Regions from separate parts of the Synechococcus sp. 'PEA 65AY6A-5F PE A' genome, predicted to be linked through region 3. Evidence: riboswitches for the same ligand, from Rfam matches in the RefSeq annotation. Region 3 holds a riboswitch; each other region holds the start of a gene.
What was found. Region 3 has a riboswitch for cobalamin ahead of GG26_RS06830 (sirohydrochlorin chelatase). Riboswitches for the same ligand answer to the same signal wherever they lie in the genome.
Positions count from the first base shown of each region.

Region 1: it holds a riboswitch for cobalamin, as region 3 does, so the genes downstream of both, metE (5-methyltetrahydropteroyltriglutamate--homocysteine S-methyltransferase) here and GG26_RS06830 (sirohydrochlorin chelatase) in region 3, are expected to answer to the same signal.
Region 2: it holds a riboswitch for cobalamin, as region 3 does, so the genes downstream of both, GG26_RS10160 (TonB-dependent receptor) here and GG26_RS06830 (sirohydrochlorin chelatase) in region 3, are expected to answer to the same signal.

Region 1 covers NZ_JAOALE010000032.1:5,662-9,770, forward strand. The annotation lists gene moaC (cyclic pyranopterin monophosphate synthase MoaC) at 1-603, shown strand, start outside; gene GG26_RS10570 (MoaD/ThiS family protein) at 578-841, shown strand; gene GG26_RS10575 (molybdopterin synthase catalytic subunit) at 842-1,327, shown strand; tRNA gene GG26_RS10580 (tRNA-Arg) at 1,361-1,435, shown strand; cobalamin riboswitch at 1,450-1,654, shown strand; gene metE (5-methyltetrahydropteroyltriglutamate--homocysteine S-methyltransferase) at 2,060-4,109, shown strand, end outside.
Region 2 covers NZ_JAOALE010000029.1:16,081-20,189, reverse strand. The annotation lists gene GG26_RS10160 (TonB-dependent receptor) at 1-1,391, opposite strand, end outside; cobalamin riboswitch at 1,431-1,572, opposite strand; gene GG26_RS10155 (DUF1565 domain-containing protein) at 1,664-3,454, opposite strand; gene GG26_RS10150 (pentapeptide repeat-containing protein) at 3,618-4,109, shown strand, end outside.
Region 3 covers NZ_JAOALE010000015.1:15,838-19,946, forward strand. The annotation lists gene GG26_RS06825 (heavy metal translocating P-type ATPase) at 1-1,806, shown strand, start outside; cobalamin riboswitch at 1,935-2,071, shown strand; gene GG26_RS06830 (sirohydrochlorin chelatase) at 2,101-3,129, shown strand; gene GG26_RS06835 (hypothetical protein) at 3,241-4,109, shown strand, end outside.

The DNA of each region.
Region 1 (4,109 bases), on a different contig from region 3:
TATGGCTTGGTGCTCACAGGGGGACGTAGCAAGCGCATGGGTCGCGATAAAGCGCTGCTGAACCCTTTTGGCAAACCCCACGCCGCCTATCTCTATGAACTGCTGCAGCCCTACTGCCAGCAGGTTTACTTGTCAGCGCGTGCCGGTCAGTGGTCGGGCACAGCTCTAGAGCTCTTGCCCACACTACCAGATCTAGTAGAAAGCGTTGGCCCGATCAGTGGCCTATTGACTGCCTTGAATACTCATCCTGAAGCTAACTGGTTGGTTGTTGCCTGTGATCTACTGAACCTTCGGTCAGAAACAATCCAAAAGCTGCTGGATCACTACCAAGCCGAAACAATCGCAACTTGCTATGTTAACCCCGAGCGCGGCTTCCCGGAAGCTCTTTGCGCCATCTATACTCCTCAAGCTGCAGCGGTACTAGAAAGGGCTTACGCGGAAGGGGTGTACTGCCCTGTGGAAATCCTCAGCAGGCAGCCCTGCACCCTAGTTACCCCCAACCATGAGGTCGAGCTCATGAACGTCAATACCGCCGAGGAGTATGCCACTTTCCAATCCGTTTGGGGTAGTTGCAGCCATGGTAACTCAATCTGTCCTAAGTAAGACCGTAACAATTCAATATGTAGCAGTGCTGCGGGAACAGGCTCAGCGGAGCAGCGAAGTGCTGCAAACCAGTGCAGCAAACTACCTAGAGCTCTATCAGCAGCTGCAAGCAAAGTATGGATTTTCGCTAGCAGCGGAGGACGTTAAGGTTGCTGTCAATCATGAGTTCTGTGGCTTGACTAGGCCGATAGATGAAGGTGCCTTGGTAGTTTTCATTCCACCAGTTTGTGGGGGCTAAATGCTGCGTTTTCTAATTGTGGATAGCACCATCCAGCCAGCTGAACTCAGTCGTTTGCTCGTCAATAACACAGCGGGTGCCTTAGTAACCTTCGAGGGCTGGGTACGCAACCACAGCCAGGGCAAACCTGTTCTCAGCTTGGAGTACGAAGTCTACGAGATCCTTGCCCAGAAGGAGGGCGAGAAGATCCTCCGAGAAGCCCACGCCAAGTTTGGCCTCTGCGGTGCTGTTGCCTGTCACCGCCAGGGTCATCTTGCAATTGGTGATATTGCGGTTTGGGTTGGTGCTACAGCTGAACATCGCGGCGCCGCTTTTGCTGGAGCACGTTACATCATTGATGCAATCAAGGAGCGCTTGCCCATTTGGAAAAAAGAGTACTACTGGGGTGAGCCGCCGCGTTGGGTTTTGTGTCAGAAAGCAAAGCCTTTGTTCCAGCAATTCCATAAGAACGCTATTGCTCGGCAGCCTTGCGGCGATACCCCCTAGCCTCTCTGCTAGTATCAGTGAGGTACCTGACCTGGGGCTGTAGCTCAGCCTGGATAGAGCAAGCGCCTCCTAAGCGCTAGGTCGGCGGTTCAAATCCGCCCAGTCCCGCTAAAACCAGTGATAGGATAAAGTCTACTGTCGGTTCTGACGGGGATCAGCCGTCAGAGGCAACGGGGAAAGTGCAGTGAGAATCTGCCGCTGTCCCGCAGCTGTGAGCCGGTTTTGGACTTGGGATCCCTGGTTCGTTGTTGCAAGAGGCCTTGAGACCAAGCCAGCCCCTCCAAAACTGAGCAAGTCAGAATGCCCGCCGGCGGTTTTTCCACAGTTCACCATATCTGCGAGGTACAGATATGCTCCCCATTTTGACGTTAGCCCGTTCCCGTCTCGAAGTTTTTTCATCGGCCTGCTTACGGATTTTCGACGCTCTCGGATCGTAGGCACTCAGTCAAAAGCGCGGACAAGAGAGCTGAGCAGTTAGCTCAGGGGCAGCTAGGAGGACGGTTGCTCGCTTTGGTTGCACAAAAGAGTCCTCTGGGCATCCCCCTGTGCAGAGTGGGCAAGCCGCCAGGGTGAAGGAACGCCTTGACAGCTCCGGCAGGTTTCCTGGCCTAGGGAAAACCTTCTGCCGGGATGCCACCGATAGGCATGTCGGCGGCCATCTCTTGCTGCCTAGGTTGGATGACAACTGGCGGCAACCTCAATTACCGAATTCGATTCAGGACAAGGTACCTTATGGCCATTGAAACTCAAACCCTAGGCTATGCCCGCATGGGCAAGCGCCGCGAGCTGAAGAAAGCCCTGGAGGCCTTTTGGGGCGGCACCCTGGAGGCGGAAGCCTTGTTGGCGACGCTGCAGGATCTGGAGAGTCAGGCCTGGCGAACCCAGCGACAGGCCAACCTCGACCACATTGCCGTAGGAGATCAAACCCTCTACGACCACGTTTTGGACTGGGCCACCTGGCTGGGGCTGATTCCCTCCCGGTTTCAGAGCTTATCAGGCCTGGAGCGCTACTTTGCCATGGCGCGGGGGCAGGAGGGGCTGCCGGCCTTGGAAATGACCAAGTGGTTTGACACCAACTACCACTACCTGGTGCCGGAAATTGAGGCCGACGCGATCCCTCAGGCCCATTTCGACGACTTCCTGGCCACGGTGCGACGGGCGCAAGGGATCCTAGGAAACCGCACCAGCCCCGTCCTTCTCAGTCCGGTTACCCTTCTTGCTCTAAGCCAGCGCTCTGGCGAGTTGCGGGGGGATCTGGAGAAGCTGCTTCCTCTCTACAGAGAACTCTTGCAGGAGCTGCAGCGCCTGGGGATCCGGGAAGTGCAAGTCCATGAGCCCATCTTGGTGACCAGCGAAGGCAAAAGTCTTCAGGAAGCGGTGGAGCAGACCTACCGCTGGCTTGCAAGCGTGGGGATCCCTCTCCACCTGGTTACCTACTTTGACGACTTGGGGGAGACTTACCCCTGGGCGGTGGAGCTTCCGGTAGCTGGCCTCAGCCTCGACTTCACCCGCGGCCACAACCTGGAACTGGTCAGAGCCCACGGCTTCCCCGCCGACAAGATCCTGGGGGCGGGGGTAGTGGACGGGCGCAACGTCTGGCAGATCCAGCCCAAAGCCGTTCTGGCCACTCTGCAAGAGCTGCAAGCCCTAGCCCCCAACCTGCGGGTGCAGCCTTCTTGCTCGCTCCAATTTGTGCCCCACGACGCTGCTCTGGAAACCCACCTGCCAGAGCCTTTGCGCAATGTTCTCAGCTTTGCCGAGCAGAAGCTGGCCGAGGTGGTTCTGCTGGCCCGCACCCTCAACGGCGAAGACACCGCCGCCCAGCAGCAGGAGCTGGAGCAGCAGTGGCAGGCCTTCCAGGACTTCAATCCCCCCAACTCTACAGTGCGCCAGGCCTTGGCCAACCTGACGGCGCAGGACTTCCAGCGCTCCCTTCCCTACGAGCAGCGTATAGGCCGGCAGGTCAAGCTGCCACCGCTGCCGACCACCACCATCGGCTCTTTTCCCCAAACCCCCGAAGTCCGGCAGTGGCGGGTCAAGTACAAAAAGGGCGAGATCTCCCAGGCCGAATACGAAGCTGCCATCGACGCCGAAATTGCCAAGTGCATCCGCATCCAAGAAGAAATTGGCCTGGATGTGCTGGTGCATGGTGAGTTCGAGCGCACCGACATGGTGGAATACTTCGCCCAACAACTGCAGGGCTTTGCCTTTACCGAGCACGGCTGGGTGCAGAGCTATGGCAGCCGCTGCGTGCGTCCCCCCATTCTCTACGGCGACGTGTCTCGCCCTCGCCCCATGACGGTGCGGGAGTTCAAGGTGGCCCAATCTCTGACTCAAAAGCCGGTCAAGGGGATGCTGACAGGGCCGGTAACCATGCTCAACTGGTCCTTCCCCCGCGTTGACGTTTCCCGTCGCGAGCAGGCCCTGCAAATTGCCCTGGCCCTGCGGGCAGAGGTGGCCGACTTGGAAGCTGCCGGAGCCGCGATGGTGCAGGTGGACGAGCCAGCGCTGCGAGAGGGGCTGCCCTTGAAAAAAGAGCGCTGGCCAGAATACTTAAGTTGGGCGGTGGAGGCCTTCCGCCTGACTACCGCTGGCGCCAAGCCCGAAACCCAGATCCACACCCACATGTGCTACTCGGAGTTCGGGGACATCATCGAGCACATCGAGCGTCTGGATGCCGACGTCCTCTCCATCGAAAACAGCCGCAGCAGCAACAAAACCTTGCTGCAGATTGCCCAAGCCGGCTATCGCCACCAGGTAGGCAACGGCGTTTACGACGTTC
Region 2 (4,109 bases), on a different contig from region 3:
AAGCTTTCCCCTCGCTCTGGGCGGAGATTGGGGTTGCCATCCACTTCAAAAAAGCCGCGCAGCCGAAAGAACAATTCCGAGATCAAGGGGGTGCGAAAGCTGCCGGCGTAGCTGGCCCTCAAGGTAGTTCCCTCGGCAACTGCCCACCGGATCCCCACAGCCGGCGAGGTGGCCGAGCCGTTGGCCAAACTGCTGAAGTCCTGACGGATGCCCAGGTCGAGGTGGAACTGGGGATCCGGGCTGTAGTCCAGGCGGGCAAACAGGGCCCCCTGGTTAACCGTATCGTCGTAGTTGATATTGGCAGAACCCCTGGCAAAAGAAAAAGTCGTATTGCGGGCTGAGATAGAGCGATAATCTGCCCCCAAAACTCCCTCTAGGTTTTCGCCGGCCTGCCAAGCATATTGAAGCTGGGATCCCCAGCCATTGCGCAAGATGACGTCGCGGGATCCCTGGCTTTGCGGAGCGCTGAAGCGGTAGTTGAGATCGTCCAAAAAGACTCTTGCCTGCAGGGATCCTGTTTCCTGAGTCCACAGCCAACTGAGATCCAGCAGCAGATCGTTGGTGTTTTGCTCTGCGTCGGGAGAGGGAAACTCTACACTGCCGGGCACGCGAAAGGCTTTGTTGAGGTAGAGGGCGTTGGCTGTTAGGACTTGATCTTCGGCCAGTTGCCAGGTGAGCTTGGCCTGCAAGTTGTGGTACTCCACCGCCGAGTTTTCCCGCCTGCCTGACTTGCCCAGCCGCTCAATGGCAAAGGGAAAGTCGTTGTTACTTTGCAGACGGCGATAGCTGAGCACCCAGCCCAGATCCTGGGCTTGGCCGCGACTTTGGATCCCTTGCTCATTGAGACCGTAGCTGCCGACCGCCGCTTCCAGCACCGTCTCCGTTTCTGGCTGCGGCTCCACCGTGACGATGTTGATCACGCCGCCAACGGCGTCTGAGCCGTACAGGGTAGAGCCGCCGCCGGGGGAGACTTCAATTCGCTCGACGACATCGGTGGTGATTTGCGAGAGGTCAAACCCCCCGAAAAAACCCAGATCGTTGAGAGGGCGGCCATCCAAGAGCACCAATACCTGCGCCGTTCGCGCCCCTCGCATGAATTGAGAGCTAAGAGCTCCCAACTGAGTTCCCGCTGTGCCATCGCTGAGGATCCCGGGCAAGTAGCGCAGGGCTTCCTGCACCGTCCTTGCCCCTTGCTGGCGCATCTGCTGGCGGGTGATGACATAGACTGGGCGGGAAGACTCTCGCAGCAGGCCGGGACGGCGAAACGGGGTGGTGACGGGTTGATTCAAAATCTCGGCGCTGAGGCCGGTATCCAAGATTGCCTGCCCCCAGGCCGGGATCCCCAAACTCAAGATCCCCAGCCCAAGGCTGAGACATACAGTTACTTTCATCCGGTTGCTCCTGCTTCCGTGCGACGCGGAAGGGCTAAGCTTTGAGCCAAAGCCGCAGGCGGGCATCCTGACTGAGGTCCTCAGCCCATCACAGTTGCGGCACAGCGCCGGATTTGCAGCGGACTTTCCCCATTGCTTGCCCTGGCTGATCCCCAGGACAACCTGACGGCACGGCTTTCCTCCCCATTGCTCTGGAAAAAGCCGTGCTAGGCATCATACATTCCCTGCTGGGGAGTTCCTATCCTGCCGGGGGGGATCCCTGGGCAGTGAGGTCAACGGAAGATCATCTCCGCCACCGCGTCAAAGCCGGCGTCCAACAGCCGATCCAAGACTGACTGGGCCTGGCTGCGGCTGTCGTAGAGGCCGGCCTGCAGCACCCTCCTGCCGTTGAACACGGTCTCCACCGCTTCGGGGAGGAGCTGCCGCAGCCGCTGCAAATCGTCGCTGCCCTTGGGGGTCACCAGCACACGAAAGCGGGTGGCCGACTCTGCTGGGGCTACCGCCGGTTCTGGAGCCGCGGCAACGGGAACAGGGGGGGTTGTTGGGCTGCTGCCCGCTTGTCGGCGAGCCGGGGGTGGCAGGAGGGTAGTAATATCCGTGAGAGGAGCCACAGATTGCTGGCGGACGGGAGTGGCAGGAGCAGGCTCAACCGGTTGGGCAGGCGTGGTGGAGCCATCGGGGGTGAAGGGGACGGCAACAAACTCCTGGGGTTGAGCGCCTGCCGGCTGAGGGGGGGCACTGGGCAAAATGCGCCCTCCCGATCCCGCTGCAGGAGGGGGAACGGGGGCAGTCGATTGGGGCACCGTCACCACCGGCAAGGTGGGAGAGGCCGCCGCCGGCTGGGGATCCCTGCTGGGAGCCGGAGGCTCGGCCTGCGGAGTTGTGGGCAGCGTCAAGCCGCCTGCCGCAATGGGTGGCGGGGCGTTGCTGGGCAGCGCAGCCACCGTGGTCTGGCCGGCCAGATCCAGCTCCCCTTTGGTTTTGCCGGCCAGTTGGTTGCCATTGGCGTTGAGGCGCAGGCCGCGGGTGGCGTTGTGGATGTCGTACTGGCCGTTCCCCTCAAAGATGTTGTTGCCGGGATCCGAAGCCGTGCCCAAATCTGGCTGGGCGGTGGTGATAGCTGTCAGGCCAGTCTCCAGGTTGCGGGCAATGAGATTGTTGCGCAGGATGGGACGGGCGCTGCCGCCGACCACAATGCCGGTGCGGTTTTGCAGGATGCGGTTGTTGCGCACAATCGGCGCCGAGCGCTGGTCGATGGTGAGGCCAAAGCCGGTCTCTTGGAAGAGGTTGTTGACAATGGTGGGCTGGGAGGTGCCCAAGACGGAGATGCCGTTGGCCCCGTTTTTGTAGAAGCGGTTGCCTTCTATCCAGGGGTTGGAGGCGCCGGCGATGAAAATGCCGTCGTGGATGCTGCCCACAAAGCTGTTGTTGAGAATCCGCGGGGAAGCCGATTCTACCCAGAGGGCGTAGCCGCGCCGACCCTGGTTGCGCAGGGTAACCCCCCGCACCTCTGAGCCGGTCTCTGCCAGCAGGGCAACGTTTTGCCGGGCCAAGGTCGGGCTCATGTAGGTGCCGCCGCCATCGATCAGGTAGCCCTCTCCCAAGGTGGACTCGTCCCCGCGCAAGATAAGGCCGGCCTTGAGGCGGATGGGGAAGACTTCGCCGCTTTCTGCGCTGTACACCCCCGGCAGAAGCTGGATGATGCTGCCGGCTGGCGCCCGGCTGATGGCATGGGTGATGGTCTTGAAGGGGTTGTTGCGGGATCCATCCCCTTGGGTATCGCTGCCATTGGCGGCATCCACAAAAATGGCGGGGCGGTCGTCCGGCAGCGGCGGCGCTTGGGGCAGGGCCTGCTTCTCCAAAAGGCCGGTGTCCAGGGAAGTTTGCGCCCAACTGGGATCCCTTCCTGCCGCCAGCAGTAAGCTGGTGCTCAACAGCAAAGAGGTGGCCAGTCGCGTCAGCGTCGCGGAGCCGTGACGCTGCAACCGCAAGTCAGGCAGGACTGCTGTAAATTGGTGTTCGCCGGATTTCTGCAGACGGATGAACGATAAGGAAGAGATCATAGGAGTCATCCCCACACCAGGCTGGGCCAGAGAAGGAAGGAGGGTCGAGGCTATCCTACCAAACCTGACAGGCAGGATCCTGCCCTCTTCCCCAACTCCAAATACGGACTGATGCAGGCTTCTTTTTGTAGATCCAACGCTACCCCTAGAGTATACCCTTGCCATGACCGACGAAGCCCTTGCCCGCGAAGGCTCCTCCCAAGAGTTGCCGCTGGCTTCCCTCTCGTCTGGGCGCCCCCTGCTCAACCTGCTGTTGTTGGGGATCCCGGCCCTCCTGCTGCTCTTGGGCCAGTGGGCAGGGCAGCCGGCCCTGGGCTGGGGGGCGGTGCTGGCTTGGCTGGGCCTGGCCGGCTGGTGGGGGCAGCCGCTCTGGGTGCAGATCGGGCGCGACCTCTGGCAGTGGCTGACCACCTGGCCCAGCCTGGGGTGGGCGGCAGCAGCTCTCGGCTTGGCGGTGATGGGAGGATTGGTCTGGAGTGGAGCCTTCTCGGCCCTGGGATCCCTGAGCTGGGAGGCCATCGGGGCTTTGGGCGAGGTGTTCGGGGCTACAGGTCAGATCCTGATCGCCCTCCTGGCCGCCTACATCGCCTGGCGGCAGTACGTCATCTCCCGCGACCTCACCATCCAGCAGAACATCATCACCCAGCAGCAGACC
Region 3 (4,109 bases):
TGGGCGGCTTGGCAGCGACGCTCGGCGGATATGAATACCTTGGTAGCTTTGGGAACGAGCGCCGCTTTTTTCTACTCCCTTTTTCAAACCCTCTTTCCCAACTTCTTCCACCAGCAGGGCCTGCACCCGGATGTGTACTACGAAGTGGCGGCGGTGGTCGTCACCCTGGTGCTGGTGGGCAAATGGATGGAGCAGCGGGCCAAGGGGCAAACCTCCGAGGCCATTCGCAAGCTGATCGGGCTGCAGCCGAAAACGGCAAGGGTCATCCGCGACGGGGTGGAGCAGGATATCCCGATTGCGGCGGTGCAGGTGGGGGATCGCATCCGGGTGCGCCCCGGTGAGAAGGTGCCAGTAGACGGGGTGATCCTGGAAGGATCCTCCAGCCTGGACGAGTCGATGGTGACGGGCGAGAGCCTGCCGGTGAGCAAGTCGGCAGGAGATGAGGTTATCGGGGCCACCCTCAACCAGACGGGCAGCTTTGTGATGGAAGCGCGGCGGGTGGGCAAAGATACGCTTCTGGCCCAGATCGTGCGCCTGGTGCAGGAGGCCCAGGGATCCAAAGCTCCCATTCAACAGGTGGCGGATCGGGTGACGGCCTGGTTTGTGCCGGCGGTGATCGGGGTAGCCATCCTAACTTTTGTGCTCTGGTGGGGGCTGGCGGGCAATCCGACGCTGGCTTTGGTGAACACCATTGGGGTGCTGATCATCGCCTGCCCTTGTGCGCTGGGGTTGGCCACCCCCACCTCGATCATGGTGGCGACGGGGCGGGGGGCAGAACTGGGGATCCTGGTGAAGCGGGCCGAAAGCCTGGAATGGCTGGCCCATCGCCTGGGCACAGTCGTCCTGGACAAAACCGGCACCCTCACCGAGGGCCGTCCCAGCGTCACCGAGATCTGGACGCCAGGATCTTCCCCCCTAGCCCTGTTGCGCCTGGCAGCAGCGGTGGAACAACACTCGGAACATCCGCTGGCCCAGGCAGTGGTGCAAAAAGCCGAAGCCGAAGGCATCTCGATCCCGCCGGCCCAGCACTTTCAGGCAAAAGTGGGCGAGGGGGCAGAAGCCTGGGTGGAGGATCAGTGGGTCGGCATCGGTCGGCTGAGCTGGTTGCAGGCGATGGGGATCGCTTGGGATCCCTCTTGGTTGGAGCGGGTTCAGACCTGGGAAAGCCAGGGCAAAACGGTGATCGGCGTGGCGCAATCCCACCGTCTGGTGGGGCTGTTGGCCATTGCCGACCCCATTAAACCCACCTCCCCTGTAGCGGTGCGCCAGCTTCAGGAGATGGGCCTGGAGGTGATCCTGCTGACCGGGGATAACCCCACCACCGCCCAGGCCATTGCTCGGCAGGCAGGCATTCGCCGGGTGATCGCCCAAGTCCGCCCTGAGCAAAAGGCAGCCTATATTCGCCAGCTCAGACGGCCCCGCCACCGGGTAGCGATGGTGGGAGATGGCATTAACGATGCGCCGGCACTGGCAGAAGCCGATGTGGGGATCGCCATTGGTACAGGTACGGATGTGGCGATGGCCGCCAGCGATATTACCCTCATGTCGGGGGATCTGCGGGGAGTCGCCACAGCCATTCAACTCAGCCGGGCCACCCTCAACAACATCCGCCAGAACCTCTTCTTCGCCTTTATCTACAATACGCTCGGGATCCCGATTGCCGCTGGGGCGCTCTACCCCTTCACCGGTTGGCTGCTCAACCCTATGCTGGCGGGGGCAGCCATGGCCCTGAGTTCCGTTTCGGTGGTCGCCAATGCCCTGCGCCTGCGACACTTTCAGCCCCCCAGACCAGCGGGCCGGCGTTAGGCCCTCTCCCAGGGGCAAGGGGGATTAGCGCGGCAACAGTTTTGCTGCCCTTTGAGCATGAGTCTGCCGTACCGCTCATGCCTCAGGGCTATCTTCTGGCAGACAAGGACATCCCCCCCAGGGGGCTTGGTGAACGACAAGCGGCAAGCTAACCTAAAAGGCTCAGGCAGACTGGGGAAAGCGCGGTGCAAATCCGCCACTGTGACGCAACTGTGATGGGATCCCTCCCTCAGCCAGAACACCCACCTGCCGTTGTCCTGTACCCCTTGCGATTCACAAGGAACGGAGTTTTTTGTGTTGGATGTCCTCAGTTTTTCCCCTCCCCGTGCGGTTGGGCAGTTTTCTTCTCCTGCCTTGCCCCTGTTGCTCATCGGCCATGGATCCCGTGACCCTGAAGGGCAGCAAGCCTTTCTGGAGCTGGCCCAAGTTTATCAATCCCTCACCCCCCATCGGCCGGTGATCCCCTGCTTTTTGGAGCTAGCCCAGCCCAGTATTGCCCAGGGGGTGGAACAATGCTTGGCCCAAGGGTGGCAGGAGATCGTGGCCCTGCCGCTGCTGCTTTTTGGGGCGCGCCACAACAAGTTCGACGTGACGGTGGAGCTGGATCGTCTGCAGGCCCTCCACCCGCAGTTGCGCATCCACTACGGCGGGCCGCTGGGGATCCGGGTCGAGATCTTGCAACTGCTGCGAGACCGATTGGCTGCTCTGATAGCTGCCCAACCGCGGCGGATCCCAGAGGCAGAAACCGTGCTCCTATTTGTGGGTCGCGGCTCCAGCGATCCCGAAGCCAACGCCGAAGCCTGTAAGCTGGCCCGGCTGCTTTGGGAAGGATCCGGGTTTGCTGCCGTGGAAACCTGCTTTATCGGCATCACCCATCCCCGCCTGCCGGTGGGTCTGGAGCGGGCCCTCTCTTGGCAGCCGCGCCGGGTGGTTGTGCTGCCCTATTTTCTCTTTACAGGGGTGCTGGTGAAAAAAATCGAGGCGGCGGTGCAAGAACGGCGACGCCAATACCCCGAGATCGACTGGCTGATGCTGCCGGAATTGGGCCTTGTGGACGCGGTGCTGCACAGCCTGCAGCAACTGGAGCAGGAAGCTCTCCAGGGCCAAACCCTGATGAACTGCCACCTCTGCAAGTTTCGCCTGGCGGTGAGCGCAGAGCTGGGAGCGGGGCATACTCATCACCATGACCATGACTCCCATGGGCACGGATCCCATCACCATCACTCTCACCATCACCACAACCACGGCCATACCCCCGCAGCAGCAGCGGATCCCTGGGCCGAATTGCAGAGCTACCACCAGCGGGCTTGGCAAGTGCCCTAAGCGAGAAACAGAGGCTGCCGGCGGGATAAACTGAGATGCAGGCAGGCGATCTGTGAACCTGACCTCTGGTTCTCCTGCTCCGGTGGTTCTGCTAGCGAAAAAACAGAAACGATGATGTTCTCCCGCTCCTCTTGGGTCTCAGGTGCCGCTGCCGCGGGGAGCGGGATCTTTGTCTTCGCGTTGGTGGTGGGCCTGCTGGATCAGATCCTGCCGACCCTGCCCAAGGTTTCCCTGTCCTTGGCCGGGATCCCTGGGCTCCTGGCTGCAATTGGGGCCTCCTATGGGGCCTGGCGGGTGGTTCAGATGGGTCTGCAGTCGCATTCCTGGCCTGACTTTCGAGAATCGCTGTTGGCGGCTGTGTCTCCCTTCGATCCTGCCGATCACGGTGGTAGGCCGCGGCAACCCGAAGTGGATCCGCGTCCTCTGCAAGTGGCTGAGGAGATCCGCCAAACCCAGCTCCGCCACCAAAAGATCCTCGACCGCACCAAGCAGCAGGTGAAAGCCGAAATCCAAACCTGCGAACGCCCCCAAGCGCAACTGCGCAGCGAGCAGCAGCGGTGCCGAGTTCTGCAGGCCCAAGCCCAACGGTTGCAACGGCACTTGCAAAATCTCCAAACATCACCCCCGCCCTCTTCCCCAAACTCCAAACCGGCCAAACCCACACCAGAGCGGGAACTGCGCCACAGGCTCCGCCAACTTCAATCGCAAGTTACCACCCTAAAAATAGAGCTGGAACGGCAAGGGATCCAACTGCAGCAGTCGGAAGCCGAGCGGGCCCAACTCCAGCAGCAGCAGCAAAAACTTAAGCGCCTCCTGCAGCGCACAAAATCCGAAAACCAAAAGCTGCGCTCCCAACAGGAGGAATGGGCCCGGCAACTGGAGCAATCCCAACAGGAGTTGCGGACTTTGCGGGAGTCCTACCGCGCCCTGCAGACCCTCTGGGAGATAGGCTCTACCCTAACTCCCAAGACGACTGCTTC